Regions from separate parts of the Micromonospora sp. WMMD812 genome, predicted to be linked through region 1. Evidence: riboswitches for the same ligand, from Rfam matches in the RefSeq annotation. Region 1 holds a riboswitch; the other holds the start of a gene.

Evidence for each region. Region 1 has a riboswitch for cyclic di-AMP ahead of O7603_RS21075 (NlpC/P60 family protein). Riboswitches for the same ligand answer to the same signal wherever they lie in the genome.
Region 2: linked by a shared signal. The riboswitch ahead of O7603_RS28675 (hypothetical protein) and the one ahead of O7603_RS21075 (NlpC/P60 family protein) in region 1 are both predicted to bind cyclic di-AMP.

What each region holds. Positions count from the first base shown of each region.
Region 1 covers NZ_CP114904.1:4,564,636-4,573,941, reverse strand. Annotated here, with positions in the region: gene O7603_RS21080 (peptidoglycan recognition family protein) at 1-1,749, opposite strand, end outside; cyclic di-AMP (ydaO/yuaA leader) riboswitch at 1,990-2,126, shown strand; gene O7603_RS21075 (NlpC/P60 family protein) at 2,139-3,179, shown strand; gene dcd (dCTP deaminase) at 3,240-3,818, opposite strand; gene O7603_RS21065 (pyridoxamine 5'-phosphate oxidase family protein) at 3,918-4,487, shown strand; tRNA gene O7603_RS21060 (tRNA-Gly) at 4,632-4,705, shown strand; gene O7603_RS21055 (hypothetical protein) at 4,961-5,518, opposite strand; gene O7603_RS21050 (LPXTG cell wall anchor domain-containing protein) at 5,920-6,624, opposite strand; gene O7603_RS21045 (hypothetical protein) at 7,593-8,129, opposite strand; gene O7603_RS21040 (nuclear transport factor 2 family protein) at 8,262-8,663, shown strand; gene O7603_RS21035 (ester cyclase) at 8,638-9,072, opposite strand.
Region 2 covers NZ_CP114904.1:6,179,574-6,188,879, reverse strand. Annotated here, with positions in the region: gene O7603_RS28690 (alpha/beta hydrolase) at 1-311, shown strand, start outside; gene O7603_RS28685 (AAA family ATPase) at 435-2,552, shown strand; gene O7603_RS28680 (cation diffusion facilitator family transporter) at 2,657-3,571, shown strand; cyclic di-AMP (ydaO/yuaA leader) riboswitch at 3,725-3,856, shown strand; gene O7603_RS28675 (hypothetical protein) at 3,861-4,931, shown strand; gene O7603_RS28670 (hypothetical protein) at 5,071-5,589, shown strand; gene O7603_RS28665 (SRPBCC family protein) at 5,600-6,067, opposite strand; gene O7603_RS28660 (PfkB family carbohydrate kinase) at 6,252-7,229, shown strand; gene O7603_RS28655 (5'/3'-nucleotidase SurE) at 7,226-8,050, shown strand; gene O7603_RS28650 (STAS domain-containing protein) at 8,084-8,446, opposite strand; gene O7603_RS28645 (hypothetical protein) at 8,778-8,918, shown strand; gene O7603_RS28640 (hypothetical protein) at 9,051-9,306, shown strand, end outside.

The DNA of each region.
Region 1 (9,306 bases):
CGGGTAGGCCCGCCCGTAGACGGGGATGGTGGCCCTCCCCGGCCTCGGCGTCACGACGAACCCGGTGGCCCACTTCGCGGTCCGCGCGGAGGCGGGGTTGTGGAACCACGCCTTCTGGCCGAGGTACCAGATCGCCGTCCAGTCGCCACTTACCTCAGCCACCGCGTACGTCTGCCCGGCCGAGGCGCGGGCACCGTGGTCGGAGATGTACATCGTGTCCGGCGAGCCGTCCGGTCGCTTGCCGAGGTCGTTGACCAGCGGCGCGTCGTGGCTCGGCGCGCTGTGCAGGACAACCGCGGACGAGCCGCGCAGCGGGCAGGGCTCGGCCGGCGGCGGCGGGGTCGGCACGCCGGGCGGCTGCTGGTTGCAGCCCTGGAACGCGGGCCGGTGGGTGGCGAAGTCCGGATCGATGGTGACCAGGCCGGTACGCGCCGTGCCGGTGCTGCGGAAGGGCGCCCGGAGCAGGTCGAAGTAGTGCGACCAGTCCCAGTACGGACCGGGGTCCCAGTGCATCCCGGCGACCGTGGAGGCCACGGTGCCGGGGACGTTGTCGTGCCCGATGATGTGCTGCCGGTCCAGCGGGATGTTGAACCGCAGCGCCAGGTACCGCACCAGCTTGGCCGAGGTGCGGTACATCGCCTCGGTGTACCAGGTGCCGTGGCCGGCGAAGCCCTCGTGCTCGATGCCGATGGACTTGGCGTTGACGTACCAGTTGCCGGCCTGCCAGCCGACGTCCTTGGCCTTGACGTGCTGGGCCACGTGCCCGTCCACCGAGCGCAACGTGTAGTGCCAGCCGAGGTAGTCGGCCCGCTGCACCAGGCCGACGCTCGGACCGTAGTAGCCCTCGGTGTCGTGGATGACGATGTACTCGATCTTCTGCTGCGCTGGGCGGTTGCCCAGGTCGTGGTTTCCGTAGTCGCCGGCGCCGGGGCCGTACTTCTCGTACGGCGCCGGGATCCACTCGCAGCCGAGGCCGATCGGGCACTCCAGTCCGTCCGGCCGCTCGGCGCGGCGCAGGTCGAGCCGGTGCAGTCCGCTCGCGTCCGGGTTGACCGCCCGGGCGGCGAGGGTCACCTGGTGTCCGTCGTCGGTGCGCCGGCTCGCGCCGGAGCGGATCTGGTCGTACACCTCGTCGGCGAAGGCCGTCGCGGTCTCCTCCGTGTCGGCGCCGGAGTAGCGGGCGACCGCCCCGTACCAGGCCGCCGGGTCGCTCGCCGCGCCGACCGGGCCGCCCAGGTCCCTCTGGTACGCGGCGAGCAGCGCGGCGCCACCCCGGATGTTGGCGGCCGGATCGGAGCGGAGTTCGTCGGCGCTGGCGCCGGTGAGCGTGGCGGCGGCCGGGAGGGTCCGCGTCGCTGCGGCCGGCGGGGCGTCGGACGCCGGCCGGACGGCCGGCGGGGCGACCGCGAGCGGGCGGGACTCGTCGCCGCGCGGGTCCTCGTGCTCGTCGACGTGGAATCCGGCGGGTCCGGACGCGACGTGCGCGGCGTCGGTGAGGTGCAACGGACCGTAGCCGCCGCTGGTACTCGGTGTGCCGGCGTGGGTGTCCCAGCGGGACTCCAGGTAGGAGACGCCGAGCAGGACGGCCTCCGGCACGCCATACTCGGCCGCCGCCTCGGCGTACTGCCGCTGGCGCTCGTCGGGCGGCGCGGCGGTGGCCGGGCCGCCGCCGAGTGGTGCGGCGGTGGCGGCGACCACCGCGGCGGCGAGCAGGGCGCGTCTGCTCCTCGTCAGGGCTGAAACAGGCATCGAACCCCCCAGGTCGGACGGGTGAAGGTGGGGTCACCTTCGCCCCGCCGCGAGCGCCGCGTCAATACCTTTCCATTTATCGACATGTTCGGTAGAAAACCTTCGACACGCGCACCGGGTGTGCGTCCCCGGCCCTGGGTACGGAGTGTCACGGCCCGACGGGTTGCGGATCTATAACGAGCGTCTCTACTCTGGTCATTCGTCGGCCCGGCAGCAGGTCCGTCCAACCCGGGCGGTAACGGTCCGACACCGCCGAGTCGCTCGCTGAGCGAGCCGGGGACCCAGGTTCCTCGGGGTGAATCCGCAGCCACTGCGGTAGGGCGCCCACTTCCCGCCCGAACCCGTCAGCTAACCCGGTAGGCGGTCAGGAAGAAGGAGTACGGAGCCCGGTGGCCCACCACGCCCCGCGGCGTCCGTCCGAACGGTCGGCGACAGCCGACCCGACGACGGTTGCGTCGCGTCCACGCTGGTCCCGCTTCACCACCGCCCTCGCCGCCCTGATCGGCGTCGCCGTCGTCCTGACCGGCAGCGCCACGGCGGCGCACGCCGACCCGTCGGTCGCGGAGATCGAGCGCCAGATCGACGAGGACTGGAACAAGCTCGAACCCGTCATCGAGAAGCACAACGCCACCCGCATCGAACTGGCCGCCAAGCGCAGGCAGGCCGACGCGCTTGCCGCTCGGATCAAGCCCCTGCAGCTCCAGGTCGACCAGGCCATGGACAAGGTCAGCGCCCTCGCGGTCCGGGCGTACAAGGGCGAGAACGTCTCCACCATCAACGCCGTGCTCGGCAGCCGGACCCCCGGCGAGATGGTCGGTCAGCTGGAGATGCTCGACCGGTTCGCCCACAACCAGCAGCAGGACGTGCAGCAGGTGGCCGACCTGCGCGACGAGCTGGCCCGGCAGAAGGCGCCACTGGACGAGATGGTCGCCCAGCTCACCCGCACCGAGGCCCAGCTGGCGGCGAAGAAGAAGCAGATCAACGCCGAGATCGACCGGCTGCAGAAGCTGCGGATCAAGGTGTACGGCAACGGCGGCGGCGGCTCCCTGCGGCCCGCGCCCTGCCCGGCCACCTACCCGGGCGGCGCGGCGGGGGTGGCGGTCAAGTTCGCCTGCGCCCAGATCGGCAAGCCCTACGTCTGGGGCGCCGAGGGCCCGAACTCGTACGACTGCTCGGGTCTGATGCTCGCCGCCTGGGCCAAGGCCGGGGTCTCCCTGCCCCACAACGCGGCGCAGCAGAGCCGGGTGACGAAGGACGTCAGCCGCGCCGATCTGCGCCCCGGTGACCTGGTCTTCTACTACAGCGACATCCACCACGTCGGCATGTACGTCGGCGGCGGCTGGGTGGTGCACGCCTCGCAGGCCGGCGTGCCGATCAAGATGAAGAAGGTCGACGACGGTCCGATCCACAGCTACGGCCGGCCCGGCTGACCCGTACCGCGCCAAGGGGCCCGCTCCGGAGTCGGAGCGGGCCCCTTCGTCGTCGACGCGTCAGCGGGTCGGCCAGGTGCGCCAACTCTGCCAGGACCGGCTCGGGGTCGGGCCGCGCTGGCCCTGGTAGCGCGAGCCGTAGACGGCCGAGCCGTACGGGTGCTCGGCCGGCGACGAGAGCCGGAAGATGCAGAGCTGGCCGATCTTCATGCCCGGCCAGAGCGTGATCGGCAGGTTCGCCACGTTCGACAGCTCCAGCGTCACGTGGCCGGAGAAGCCCGGGTCAATGAAGCCGGCGGTCGAGTGGGTGAGCAGACCGAGTCGGCCGAGACTCGACTTGCCCTCGAGCCGGCCGGCGAGCTGGTCACCGAGCGAGATCACCTCGAGCGTCGAGGCGAGCACGAACTCCCCGGGGTGCAGCACGAACGGCTCCCCGTCCGGCACCTCGACCACCGAGGTCAGGTCGTCCTGCTGTACGGCCGGGTCGATGTGCGTGTAGAGGTGGTTGTTGAACACCCGGAAGAGCCGGTCCAGACGTACGTCGATGCTCGACGGCTGCACCAGGGTGGGCTCGAACGGATCCAGCCCGAGCGTGCCGGCCTTGATCTCGGAGACCAGGTCGCGGTCGGAGAGCAGCATCGGACCACCATAGCGAGGCCGGCCCGGTGGCCCGGATCCGGTGCCGGTGACCAGCGCGTCGCGATCGCCTTTCGTACATTTGTTCGATAGAATGCCGGCATGGCTTCCTGGTCCGAATTCGCCGCTGACGAGCCCCGGCTCGCCGACGGGATCCGCGTTCTCCTGCAGCAGTACGGGCCGGGCTTCGGCTACCTGGCCACGGTCCGCGCCGACGGCGGGCCCCGGGTGCACCCGGTGTCGCCGGTGATCACCGATGAGGGGCTCTTTTGCTTCATCATCGACTCCCCGAAGCGGCGCGACCTGGAGCGCGACGGCCGCTACGCGCTGCACTCGTTCCCCCCGGAGGAGAGCGACGACGAGGCCTACGTGGCGGGGCACGCCCGGCCGGTGACCGACCAGGCCCGGGTGGCCCGCCTCGCGGCCAACGCCGGAGCCGCGCCGCAGGTCGACTGGCGGCTCTTCGAGTTCACCGTCGACGTGGCGATGCTGGCGCGCCGCGACTCGGGCAGCGCCGGCGGGCCGGGCGAGGGGCGCGGCCGCCCCGCCGTCCAGGTCTGGCTCGACCCGCACGCCGCCGACCTGCCGGGTCCGACGCCGGTGGTGCCGCAGACCCGTCCCGCCCGCCGTGACCGGCAACCGGCCCGCGAGGCCCACCGCTCGGCCGCCTGACGACGTCCTGGGGAGGAACACCTCGGCGCCGGCCCCCTCGTGACGGGGCCGGCGCCGGTGGTACGCGCGGCGGCGAGTGCGGCGGCGAGCCGAGGGGGTACCTGGGTGCACCCGGCTGGTGACTCAGGTACAGTGGTGCCGCTTGCGGGTGTAGTTCAATGGCAGAACATCAGCTTCCCAAGCTGACAGTGCGGGTTCGATTCCCGTCACCCGCTCCAACCGAAAGGCCCTGGCCAGGACGTCAGTCCCGCCAGGGCCTTCGATATTTCAAGGCCAGGGATCATACGGCGTGCCATTGGCGTGCCATTAGCCCTGGGCATCCCCCCGGCTCCGTCCGGGTTCGCTGCCATCCAGTCGGGGCGGATTACCTCGCCGGGCACCACAAGGGCTACCAGCCTCCCCGGACGGGAACGCTGGACGGTCTACGACTGCCCGACGAGGAGATCCGCCAGCATGTTGAGTTGCGCGTGTGACTAGTCGCGCGTGAGTCCTGGCGGAAGGGCGTCTTTGTCGGTCCCGACCCGGCGAGCGCTGACCAGCGGATTGTCGTGCAGGGCGGTGATCAGTGCGGCGGCCCCGCCGATGTCGGTCCAGAGGTCGTCCCAGAGGGCGGAGACGAGCCAGGAGCGAGCTGCAGGGAAGAACAGATCGGGCAACGATCCTTGTCCGGCGCGCATGTGACCGGTCCGCCAGGTGAGGGCTTGTTCGGGACCTGCTTCGACCAGCACATAGGGCCAGTTCCAGTAGAGGGACACCTTCGGAGCGAGGGGAAAGACGATGTCGTGGGCGCCGGTGTCGAGATAGCCCAGCCACCAGGGCTGGTCAGGGGTGTGCTGGGTGAGTACGTCGATCACAGCGCGTTCATGGGCTTGGACACTCACGCCGTCGGGCGGGTAGAAGGTGGCGTAGGCGTCGAACACCGGCGGTATCGCTGTGGTGATCGAGAAGCCTTCCGTGGTTTTGCCAGCGATCCAGGCGATGTCGCCGGCCGTACCGATCCGCCAGCTTCGCCCGTCCTTGGTGACCTCCATGCCTGCTCCTTTCCTCGGCCACCTGCGGGCGCGCCGTGGTCGGTACTCACGCGGCCGGGTCTGTGGGCCACCACCTCCGCTACGCGCACATAGGTCGAGGGAAGCAGCCCGGCGTGCCATCAGCGTCCCATTGGGCGAGGACAACAGGGGCCGGCCGAGGCCACGAGAGACTGTCGAGACCAGGCCGCCAAGCCAGTGGCCTGTCGAAATCGACAATTCCCAAGCTGACAGCGGGCTCGATTCCCGTCACCCGCTCCAACCGAAAGGCCCTGGCCAGGACGACAGTCCCAGCCAGGGCCTTCGACGTTGCTGCGGCCAACAGCGCCGTCCACGGGCCGCCAGCCACGCTTTCTCCGGCCGGCATGGGCGGGGCCGGCCGGCCCCGGATGGGGACGACCAGGCTATGCCACGAAGCGGGAACGGCGCCGGCGTCCGATCAGGTAGCCCGCGCCACCGAGGAGCAGAAGCACACCGCCAATGCCGGCCACGGTCGCGGTGCCGGCGCCGGTCACGGGCAGCCCACCGCCCTCGCCGCCGGGAGCGCCCGGGCTGGCGGAGGAAACAGGGGTCGGTGCAGCGGTCGTCGTGGCGCTGGGCGTGGCGCTCGGCGTCGGTGTGGGCTGAGACGCGCAGTCAAGCGCACGCGCGTCGTACAGGCCGTTGTTCAGGTAAGCCAGGTAGGTATCGATGGCCCCGTCGTCGAGCACCTTTTGCGCGGCCGCCTTCACGTTGGCGCCAGCGTCCGTCAACGTCCGGACCACCGTGATTCGCAGATCCGTTGACCAGGCCTTCTGCGCATCCGCCTTGAGGAATGCGCGCAGATCATCCGCGGTGCCGTCCAATCGCTCCTGTAGCACGCGAGGCAGAACGGGCAACGAGTCGGCGTTTGCCGCAGCCAGGATCTGGGCGGCCAACACGCGCACTTCTACATCCGTGGCGGTATCCAGGTCGATGGTGACAAGCTCGCGGATATCCTTGTACACCTTGCGCTCGACCGTTTGGCAGGCCTCATTGAGCCCGGGCGACTCGGTTTGAGCCACCGCCGGTGCCGCCGGAATCAAAAAGGCCAGCGCCATGAGGACGCCGGCCGGAATCTTCCATCGCATATGGGTATTCCTCCCCGCTGCAGGCCAAAACATGGAGATATTACCGTCAGGGGGCGGAAGAGCAAGAACGAATCGATGTCGTCCCAGGGTGCCCAGGTGGACGTCCGTCTGGTCCAGGTGGGCGGGGTAGGCATCCTTGACCTCGTCATGCGTCGGTCGCCACCGGTCCCGCCTCGCCCGCTACCACGTCGCTCCCCACCACACGGCTAGCAGCGCCACAACGCCTACGAGAGCGACGCAGCCCACCACGGCGCGGACCATCATGGCGGCGGCCGTAGGCCCAAGCCGGGTCACGCGAGAGCGTGCCGAACAGGTCAGGATGCACTAGCAGCGATTTTGTGCGATTCCCAAGCTGGCCGTGCGGTTCGATTCCCAAGCTGGCCGTGCGGTTCGATTCCCAAGCTGGCCGTGCGGTTCGATTCCCATTATCTCGGGTTGAGGCCCAGGTCGGGATATGTCCTGACCTGGACCCCAGTTGTGCCGATCACTTCACCGGCTTGGCGTGCCAGATCGCGGCCCCTTGTGCTGCGGGCGTCGCCGACGACTCACGTGCAGGTTGGGTACCGCCGACGTGCCGCTATGTCGCCGAGCCGCTGTAGGGATTCCGCGTTTCGGGGTCTCAGCAGCAGGGACTGAATCTTCTGCGGGAGGAGCCGGCCGATGCCGGCGGTCAGGCTGTGGGTACCTGGTGGTGAATTCGGGGCCCGGTGGCGGGCCAGGCGTCGTCGACGTCGCGGATATGAGACGCGCCGACGACCCAACTGGCGTAGCTCCAGCCGTCGGCGAGCACGGCGAAGATGCGATCCGGTGAGGTGCGGATGACCTCAGAAACCCCTACCACCGTTGCCCCCGTCCGGCCCGATCGTCCACGCCTTTCCCTGCCGCCCCTGGGACAAACACGGTGCGGCCCTATGGGCAGCCCGAGCGGCCGAGCGATGTTCCCGCGCCAACTGTCAGCAACACCGGACTCAGTAGCTGAGCAGGGCGATGGCCATGGAGGTCACGGCGGCCGCGAGCAGCACGGTGCCGGTGCCGAGGCCGGTGACCGCGCTGACCGGCAGGGAGAGTTTCCGGGCCAGCGGGACGGCGGCTAGCGCGATCAGCGTGATCAGCGCGCCCACGACGTGGATGAGCGGGTAGCCGATCAATGCGGCGACGGGGAACAGATGCACACCGACGATCAACGCGATCCAGGCAGGGATAACGGCGCGGCGGCGGAGCGCGGCGAGGATGCCGGCGCCGAGCGCGGCGAGCCCGAACTCGATGCCGACCACGATGCCGAAGTTGCGGCTGGTCTCCGCGGTGAACGCCGTTCCGTCCGACCAGTGACGCCAGGTCAGGAGCCCACCGGCGAGCACTGCGACCAGGGCGGCGATCGAACCGGCGACGAGTGGTTTCCGCCAGGTACGCGGGGGTGCCTCCTGTGCCCATCCGTACCAACTGGACGCGAAGAATCCGAATACCACCGCGGTCGCGGCCGCGTCGCGGATGTGCTCGGGGATCATCTCAGCTCCACAGCTGCCGGCCGACGTTGCCGCAGGAACGTAGCAGGCGTGCGGACGTGGACCGGCGCTGGCCGACCGGCCGCGGGTCGTGCGGCACGGATCGTTGTCGGTGGGCCCTGTCACGATGCGCGGATGGAACCCAAGAGGGTCGCTCAGGAGTTGTGGGATCGCGTGCAGGCTCGCGACTGGGTTGGGCTCGGCGAGTTGCTGGCCGATGACGTGGTGGTGGATTGGCCGGTCAGCGGCGAACGAATCGTGGGCCGGGAGAACTACGTGGCCGTCAACGCCGAGTATCCGGAGGGGTGGGCGATCAACGTGCTGCGGATCGTCGCGGACGGCGAGGTCGTGGCCTCCGAGGTGGAGGTCCCGCACGAGACGATGGGGGAGATCTTCCGGGTGGCGTCGTTCTGGACCGTGCGCGGCGGGAAGGTCGTGGAGGGGCGGGAGTACTGGACGAGTCTGGGATCGGATCCGTCGCCGGAGTGGCGGGCCGCCTTTGTGCAGCGGGTCAGGCCAGGCCGAGCTGCTTCATGAACGTGGTGAGGTCGTAGAAGAGGTTCTCTTCGGCGATCTTCCCGTCGACCCATCGGGCCACCGTGCAGAAGTCGACGTCGAACGACTTGCCGGTGGGCGGGATCTTGCTACCGTCCGGGCCGGTCATCGGGCCGGTCATGGTGCCGGTGAAGCGTGCGATCGAGCATGTCCAGTCACCCGAGGCGAACAGGACCTTGTACGGCCGGTTGTCCAGGCGCTGATCCGGAAACGCCGTGAAGAAGTCCTTCGCCTCGGCCTCATGGTCGTGCTGACCATGCGTGTCCGGTCTACCGGGCCACCGCACGACGACGTCCTCATGGTGTCGGCTGTTGAACGTGTCGATGTCACGGGCGTTCCACGCGTCGTCGAGGGTCTGCATCAGTTCCAGGTTTTGCTGCTCGGTGCCCACCGCCGTGACCTCCTGCTTCTCACCTCCGGTCCACGGTCCGAGCCTAGGGCGGCGTGCTGACCCCTCGGGCGCGTTTGCTCAATGGCGGTCTCGCCCGCGCGGGGCGACGGGCCAACCGGATCAAGCCGCGGCGTACCCGGTGTCGTTCCTGCTCGTCCAGCGGACCGGACGGCATCGTCGGTAATCATCCGGGCCGCGGTGACACAGACCAGGGTGGAGTCTCCGACAGTCGGG
Region 2 (9,306 bases), 1.6 Mb from region 1:
ACCGGCTGGAGACCCTGGCGGCGCTGGCCCACCTGCCGGCCGCCGCACTGGTCGGCGACCGGGACCGGCTCACCCCACCGCCGTGCGCGCAGTCGATCGCCGCGGCGCTGCCCGCGACCGAGCTCACCGTCTGTCCCGGCGCCGGGCACATGCTCATGATGGAGCGGCCCGACGAGGTGAACGCCGCCCTGCTCGGGGTGCTCCGGCAGGTGCTGGGCCGCCGTCCCGCACCAGCGGTCGGCCGGCCGGCGGCGCGGGTGGACCGGCCCGGCCCGGTCGCGCCGCCGTCCGCGCCGGTGGCCGGGGCCTGAGCAGGGCTCCCGTCGTACCTCCGACACGGTGGAGCCGGCCGGGGCCGTACCCTCGTCCGGTTGGCCCGGCGCACGGCCCGCGGTGTCCGCGGTGCCCGCGCCGACGGGGATCAGGAGCGTGCGTTGACCGACCAGACCACCCTGGAGCAGGAGATCGCCGTCGAGCAGCGGCATCTCGACCGGGTGTACGCCCGACTCGCCGAGCTGCGGCAGTCGGCGGTCCGCGCGGAGCGGGACGGTTACCGGCTGGCGCGCGTCGGCAACTTCGGTGCCCTGGTCGAGCGGGACGCGATGGTCTTCCACGCCGCGCAGCGGCGACACGTCCTAGACGCCGAGCACGAGGGGCTGGTCTTCGGCCGGCTCGACCTGCACGACCGCCAGATGCTGCACGTCGGGCGGCTCGGCATCCGGGACGAGAACGCGGCCAGCCTGGTGGTCGACTGGCGGGCGCCGGCCGCCGCCGCCTTCTACCAGGCCACCCCGGCGCAGCCGCTCGGCGTGGTGCGCCGCCGGATGATCCAGTCCAGCGGGGAACGGGTCACCCGGATCGAGGACGACCTGCTCGACCCGGCCGCCGCCCCGGCCGAGATGGCCGTGGTGGGCGACGGCGCGCTGCTCGCCACGCTCTCCAAGGCCACCGGGCGGGGCATGCGCGACATCGTCGCCACCATCCAGCGGGAGCAGGACGAGGCGATCCGCTCCCCCGGCTCGGGGGTGACGATCGTGTCCGGCGGCCCGGGCACCGGCAAGACGGCGGTCGCCCTGCACCGGGCGGCGTACCTGCTCTACTCCGACCGCAGCCGGTACGCGGGCGGCGGCATCCTGGTGGTCGGCCCGTCCACGGTCTTCGTCGAGTACATCGCCTCGGTGCTCCCCTCGCTCGGCGAGGACACCGCCACCCTGCACTCGCTCGGCACGCTCTTCCCGGGGATGTCCGCCACCCGCACCGACCCGCCCGAGGTGGCCGCGGTGAAGGGCTCGCTGCGGATGCGCCGGGTGCTGGAGCGGGCGGTCCGTGACGCGGTGCCGGACGGCCCGGCCGAGCTTCGGCTGCTCTACCGGGGCCAACTGCTCCGGCTGGACCGCCGGGAGTTGGACGGGATCCGCGACCGGGCGCTGACCCGGGGCGCCCGGCGCAACGAGGTGCGGCGGGCCGGCTTCGACGGAGTCTTCGCGGCGCTCTGGGCGCAGGCCCGGCGCCTGGGCATCGACCGGCTGCCGGAGCAGCGCGCCTTCGAGGACGAGATCGTCGATCGGCCGGAGTTCCGGGAGTTCCTCAAGGCCTGGTGGCCCCGTCTGCACCCGCGACACGTGCTGGGCTGGCTGGCGCGCCCGGGACGGCTGCGCCGGTACGCCGGCGGTGTCCTGACCGGGCGGGAGGTGCGGCTGCTGGAGGCGGCGTACCGGACGCTGGACACCGAGGGGCTGACCGTCGCGGACGTGGCGCTCCTCGACGAACTGGACGCGCTGCTCGGCAAGCCGGTCCAGCCGCCCCGGCCGAAGCGCGACCCGTTCCAGCTCGCCGGCGGCGTACGCGAGCTGAGCACGTTCGGCGATCGGCAGCGGGCCGCGCGGGCGGCGGCGCGGCAGCGCCCGGAGGACTACCGGGAGTACGCGCACGTGGTGGTGGACGAGGCGCAGGACGTGTCGCCGATGCAGTGGCGGATGATCGGCCGGCGCGGACGGCTGGCGTCCTGGACGGTGGTGGGTGACCCGGCTCAGACCGCGTGGACGGGTGACCCGGCGGAGCTGACCCGCGCCCGGGACCAGGCCCTGGGACGCCGTCGCCGGCACCAGTTCACCCTCACCACGAACTACCGCAACTCCGCAGAGATCTTCGCGGTGGCGGCGGCCGAGATCCGCCGGCTCGACCCGGACCTCAGCCTGCCCACGGCGGTCCGCTCCACCGGGGTCGACCCGGTCGAGCTCGTCGTGCCGGCCGCGCAGCTCGAGACCAGCACGGTGGCGGCCGTGACGGGGGTGCTCGGCGAGGTGGAGGGGACGGTCGGGGTGATCACGCCGGTGCCGCGCCGCGATGAGGTGGCCGGCTGGCTCGGCGCGCTCGGCGTACCCCGCCTCCAGGTGGTGACCAGCCTGGAGGCGAAGGGTATGGAGTACGACGGGGTGGTGCTGGTCGCGCCGAGCGAGATCCGGGCCGACCCGGGATCGGGCGTCCGGACGCTGTACGTGGCGCTCTCCCGGGCGACCCAGCGGCTCACCACGATCGACCCGACCCGCTGACGGGCGAGGCCGCCACGTCCGGGTCGGTTACGACCAGTCACTTGCATACATAGCGATGTGAGCATATATTTGACCGGTCGGGACCGTCGGCGGAGGGTGGGCTGGTGGGCGCAGGTCATGACCACCACGGGTCGGTGGCGAACGCCGCACAGCACCACCGTGGCCGGCTCTGGGCAGCATTCGCCCTGTTGAGCAGCCTGATGGCGGTCGAGGCGGTGGCCGCGTTCCGCACCGGGTCGCTGGCCCTGCTCTCCGACGCCGGGCACATGTTCACCGACGTGCTCGGCATCGGCATGGCCCTCGCCGCGATCACCGCCACCCGGCACGCCAACCGGGACCCGCAGCGCACCTTCGGCCTCTACCGGCTCGAGGTGCTGGCCGCGCTGGCCAACGCCGTCCTGCTCTCCGGCGTCGCGGTCTACGTGGTGGTCGAGGCGGTCGGCCGGTTCGGCGACCCGCCGGAGGTGCTCGCCGGTCCGATGCTGGCGGTCGCCGTGCTGGGCCTGCTGGCCAACCTGGTCGCGTTCGCGCTGCTGCGCCCGGGAGCCGGGGAGAGCATCAACCTGCAGGGGGCCTACCTCGAGGTGCTCGGCGACCTGCTCGGCTCGCTCGGCGTGATCGGCGCGGCGGCGCTCATCGCGGTGACCGACTGGTGGTGGGCCGACCCGCTGGTCGCGGTGGCCATCGGCGTGTTCATCCTGCCCCGCACCTGGCGGCTCGGGCGCGCCGCGGTCCGCATCCTGGTCCAGGCGGCCCCGAAGCACCTCCAGGTGACCGCGGTACACGACCGGCTGGCCGCCGTACCGGGCGTGGCCGGCGTCCACGACCTGCACGTCTGGACGCTCACCTCGGGCATGGACGTGGCCTCCGCGCACCTCACCATGGCGCCCGAGGCCGACGTCGGCGCGGTGCTCACCGCCGCGCGGGCCGCGCTGCACGAGGACTTCCACATCGACCACGCCACGCTGCAGATCGAGCCCGGAGCGACGCCTGGGGCCTGCGGGCCGGTTGAGTGGTAATGAGCACAACCTTAATTCTGTGTGTGTATTGTCCACTTATGCCGGAATTATCGGTAACCACGGCAGCACCGAGAGTCACATCTGCTGCGCAGGCCCCTCTGGCACCGGTAGTCTCGGTCCCGGCCTCCGGCAGGCGGCGCCCATCGGCGCCGGCGGTGGCCGTCGCCTAATCGCCCGACGCGGCGAGCCGGGGAACCATGTTCGTGGGGTGCATCCGCATCAGCGGTAGGGATCTTCCGTCCCGAACCCGTCAGCTAACCCGGTCGGCGGCTGACGGAAGGACATGTGCATGCCAGTAGTGGCACCCGTACGACGACGCGCCGCCCGGATGGCGGCCCTGATCGCCGCGACGCTCGCCCTCGGCGTCGCGATCGCCCCCGGCACCGCCGCCGCGGCCGCTCCCCCGACCGGCCGGCTCGCCGCCGCGCCGGGCCAGGACGACGAGGGCGGCAGCCCCGCCCTGCGCGCCCAACTCGAGGCGGCCAGCAAGGGCTACCTGGACGCGAAGGCCGCCCTCGACCGGTCGGTCAAGCGGCAGGAGCAGCTCACCGGCCAGTTGAAGACCACCGAGGCCCAGTTGGGCGTCCGCAGCGAGAAGGTCGGCGAGATCGCCGGGGTGGCCTATCGCACCGGTCGGCTCGGCACGGTGTCGGCGCTGCTCAACAGCAACACGCCGGACGGCTTCATGGACCGGGCGGCCGCCCTGGACGCGGTCGCCGCCAACGAGGACCGGGTGCTGCGCGACCTGCTGGAGACCCGCGACGAGGTGACCCGCACCCGGACCGCGCTCGACGGCGAGATCCGCGAGCAGCGCAAGCAGGTCGCGGTGATGGCCAAGCGGAAGGAGCAGGCCGAACGGGCGCTGACCGTCGCGAACAACCGCGCGGCCACCACCACCGACAGCTCCAACCGGGGCACCTCCACCGCGACGGCCACGCCGGCGCCGCGCAACTCCGACGGCTCCTGGCCCTCGGAGTCGTGCAGCGTCAACGACCCGACCCCGGCGAACGGCTGCATCACCCCGCGCCTGCTGCACGCGCTCAACCAGGCCAAGGCCGCCGGGTTCACCCGGTACGTCTCCTGCTACCGCAGCGGCGGCTCGGGTGAGCACCCGAAGGGCCGGGCCTGCGACTTCGCCGCCCAGAAGAGCGGCTTCGGCGGCGACGCCACCGGCGGCGACAAGACGTACGGCAACAACCTCGCGGCGTACTTCATCCGCAACTCCGATCGACTCGCCGTGCTCTACGTGATCTGGTACCGGCAGATCTGGCTGCCCAGCAGCGGGTGGAAGTCGTACAGCGGGGCCGGCGGCGACCCGTCCAGCGACCACACCAACCACGTGCACCTCTCGGTGTACTGACCCAGGCCCGCGGGTGGTCCGCCGCGCGTGGCGGACCACCCGCGTACGCACGTCGCCGCCTCGGCTACGTCCCGGGGCGTAGCCGCGGTGTCGCCGGTCGCCGGACGAGGCGGCGCGCCGGAGCGGGCAGCATCACGGCATGACCCGGATCCCGCCCGGCACCCGCAAGGCGCTGCTCACCGCGCACCTGGTCACCTCACTGGGGTGGCTCGGCATCGACCTGGTCCTGCTCACCCTCGGCGTCGCCGTGCTGCGCGGCGCCGATCCGACCGTGGTCTACCCGGTCACCGCGCTGCTCGGCACGGCGCTGTTCGCACCGCTCAGTGTGATCGTCTGGCTGGTCGGCGTGGTCAGCGCGCTGCTCACCCCGTGGGGGCTGCTGCGGCACCGCTGGGTGCTGGTCAAGCTGCTGATCACCACGGTGATGGTCGTGCTGGTCCTGGCGCTGCTCACGCCGAACCTGCGCGCCGCCGGCGAACTCGGCGCGGCCCTGCCGGCCCGCGACCGGGCCGACCTGGTGATCGCGCCCGCCGTGTCGACGACCCTGATGGTCGTCGCGACCGTCCTGTCCACGTACAAGCCGTGGGGCCGGCTGCGCCGGGCCGTCCCGGTCGCGACCCGCCGGCGCCCGGCGGTGGCCGGACGCCGGTCGGCCTGACGGTGGGCGGTCAGCCGGCGGGCGTCGGGCCGCCGTCCCGGTCGAGCACCGCGCCGAGCCGGGTCGCCAGCGCCAGGTGGGCGGCGCGGGCCTGCCGGAAGGCGTACCCGAACAGGGGCGCCGGCGCGGAGAGGGTGATCTCGACCTCGATCCGGAGCAGCCCACCCGGCTCGGCACGCAGCCGCGTGTGGTTGCGCACCGTCGTGGCGGGCCACTGCCGCGCCACCGTGACGACCTCGTCGTCGGTGCTGATCAGCACATCCGCCCGGTAGGTCACCGGGAATCGGACCGGGCCGGCGGCCAGCCGGTCGGTGATGGCGTAGCTGGCTCGCGCGCCCGGCCGGGGCGGAAGCTCACGCACTCCGACGATGAGCGGGTGCAGCTCGCCCTGCCGGCTCAGGTCGCCCAGCAGCGCGGCGGCCTCCGCCGCGCGGCACCGGGCCTGGACGGTGTAGCTGAACGAATCGCGCCTGAGCACACCGTCTCCCCACCGCCGTCGATCGCCCGATCGTCGCGTACGCCGCCCCGGCTGGCAACGCCCGGACGGCCGCCGACCGGATACCGCGCGTTCGGGTCCCGTTCGCATGACGGTCAACCGGCGGGGAATCAGGCGCGGAGACGGGCCGAGGAGAGGTGGCGGGACCCATGGACGGATACGAAGCATGAGCGGGCACGTGATGGTCTTCGCCCCCACGCCCCTGCTCACGGTGACGGTGGACCAGCCGAGCGGCCAACCGGAGATCCACCTGCACCCGGGCGGGCAGGGCGTCTGGCAGGCCCGGATGATCGTTTCGCTCGGTGGCGAGGTCGTGCTCTGCACGGCGCTCGGCGGCGAGATCGGCCAGGTGCTGGAGCCGCTGCTGGTCAGCGAGGGAGTGGACCTCAAGGTGGTGGTCCGCGAGTCCGGCTGCGGCGGCTACGTCCACGATCGACGCGAGGGCTCCCGGCAGGAGATCGTGGCGGTGCCGGGACAGCCGCTGGGCCGGCACGAGCTGGACGAGCTTTACAACCTGGCGCTCGGCGAGGGGTTGCGCGCGCCGGTCAGCGTGCTCAGCGGGCCGAACGACCCCATGCTCGTCCCGGCGGACCTGTACCGGCGGTTCGCCGCGGATCTCGGCGCCAACGGCGGCCGGGTGGTGGTCGACCTCTCCGGCGACCACCTCGCGGCGGTGCTGGCCAGCGGGGTCTTCTTCCTCAAGGTCAGCCACGAGGAGCTGATCCGCGACGGTCGCGCCGCCGACGAGGACGAGGAGCAGCTGACCCGGGCGCTCTACGACCTGCACGCCGCCGGCGCCGAGAACGTGGTCGTGAGCCGGGCCGACCAGCCGGCGCTCGCCCTGGTCGACGGCGAGGTGTTCGAGGTGGAGATGCCCCGCCTCGAGGCGGCCGACCCGCGGGGAGCGGGTGACTCGATGACCGCCGGCGTGGCGACCGTGCTGGCCGCCGGCGGCGACATCCGCACGGCGATCCGGACCGGCGCGGCGGCCGGAGCGTTGAACGTCACCCGGCACGGCCTCGGCACCGGGCGGCTCGACTCGATCGCCGGCCTGGTGGACCGGGTCCGGCTGGTGCCCGCCGGAGGCCGGCCGCAGGAACGCACCACGCCGGACGAGCTGGCCGACCGGGCGGCGGGACGATGACGCATCGGGTGCTGGTGACCAACGACGACGGGATCGCCGCCCCCGGCATCCAGGCGCTGGCGCGCGCGGCCGTCGAGCGCGGCCTGGACGTGGTGGTCGCCGCCCCGCTGGAGGAGGCGAGCGGCACCAGCGCGGCGATGACGGCGGTCGAGCAGGAGGGGCAGGTGGTGGTCCGCGACCATCCGCTGCCGGGGCTGTCCGGCGTGCCGGCCTTCGGGGTGGGCGGCTCCCCCGGCTTCATCGCGCTGATCGCGGTGCACGGCGCGTTCGGGCCACCGCCGACGGTGGTGCTCTCCGGCATCAACCGGGGCGCCAACGCGGGGCGCGCGGTGCTGCACTCCGGCACCGTCGGCGCCGCGTTCACCGCCGCCGCGAACGGCTGCCGGGCGATGGCGGTCTCGCTGGACGTCCTCACCGTCGGGGAGGCCACCGCGGCCAGCGGCGGCGCGGCGGTGGCCGCCGCCGCCCGCGTTCGCGACGCCGAGCGGCACTGGTCCACGGCCGCCCGGGTCGCCCTGGACCTGCTTCCCCGACTGATCGCCGGGCCGGTGGAGAGCATCCTCAACGTCAACGCACCGGACGTGCCGCACGAGAGGCTGCGCGGGGTGCGCCGGGGCACGCTGGCCACCTTCGGTCAGGTGCAGATGACCGTCGCCGAGTCCGGGCACGGCTTCGTCCGCACCTCGCTGGAGGAGCCCGGTCAGGCGGTGCAGCCGGGCACCGACCTGGCCCTGCTGGCCGACGGGTACGCCTCGGTCACGGCGATCCGGGCGGTCACCGAGGTCGCCGACGTGGACCTGTCCGGCCTCGGCGAACCGTGATCCCTCGGAAGCGGCTCGGGCGCGGGTGGGGCGTCAGGCGCCCGGGAGCACCTCGGGCGCGGCGGCGCCGGCGTAGTAGGGCTCCGGCGCGCCGAACAGACCGAGCAGGCCGGTCACCCAGAGCTGGCGGTGCACGAAGCGGCTCGGCTCGGTGACGACGAGCTTCACCCCGCTCACCTCGGCGGTCTGGAAACCGGCGACCATCGCGCTGATGCCGACGGAGTCGATGAAGGTGACGAGCCGCATGTTGAGCTCGATCCGGGTCGGGCGCCCCTTGGCGAGCACCTCGGCGATCGCCTCGCGCACCTCGTAGGCGGTGTCGACGTCGATCTCACCACGCGGGGCGATCTCCACCACACCACCGGACAGAACCGACTTCACGATCGACAGGCTCACGCGAGCACCTCCACCCGCCCGTCCCCGGGCGCCTCATCAGTACGCGGGCCGCGACCGAGAGTATTCCTCCAACGGCCTCGGTCGCCACCCCTCGGGATGAGCAATTCGCGGATCAGGGCACACCTTGTCACCCTTGTCCGGACTTTTCTCTTCGTCTGTTCGTCCAACGATTCGCCACACCGACGCGTCGCCGACCCAGGGTAGCCGGTGCCGGCCACTCGGGCCGAAACGGCACGTCCCGGGCGTGGCCGCCCCGCCCGCGGCCCGGCCGCGCGGTTGCCGCCACTGCCTAGCATCGGCCGGGAGCCCACCATGACGGAGAGGACCATCAATGATCAAGAGACTCGCCGGGGTGGCCGGCGTCGGCCTCCTGCTCGCCCTCGTACTGGCCTGCGGCTTCGGCGGCGGTGACGACGACGATGATGACGACGACGACTTCGCCCGCGGGGCCGCCGTGGTCGTGCTGCACTGAAGCCGCCGCCCGTCGGTCGGGTTTGCCGTGACGGCGGACGGGGCACTGGCCGGTGAGCGAACCGTGACGCGCTGGACAGATGCCGAGGTCCGATGTGGCCGCGGACCTCGGCCGCCCGAGGAGGTAGTGACGATGTTCGGAACCAACCTGCTGGACCGCCGCAGCAGACCCGAGCGGATCGCCGATCAGGCGTGGCAGCACCTGGTCTCCGCCGTCGGCTCCGCGGGGGACACCGTGCGGGACACCGCCCGCACCGCCCGCCGCGGGGGTCATCGGCTCGGTGACGAGGCCGGCGACCTGGTCGGGTCCACCGCTGACGAGGCCCGTCGGCGCGCGGTCCTGGCGTTCGACGCGCTCGCCGGTCGCCGGCCGGCGCTGCCGTGGGCGC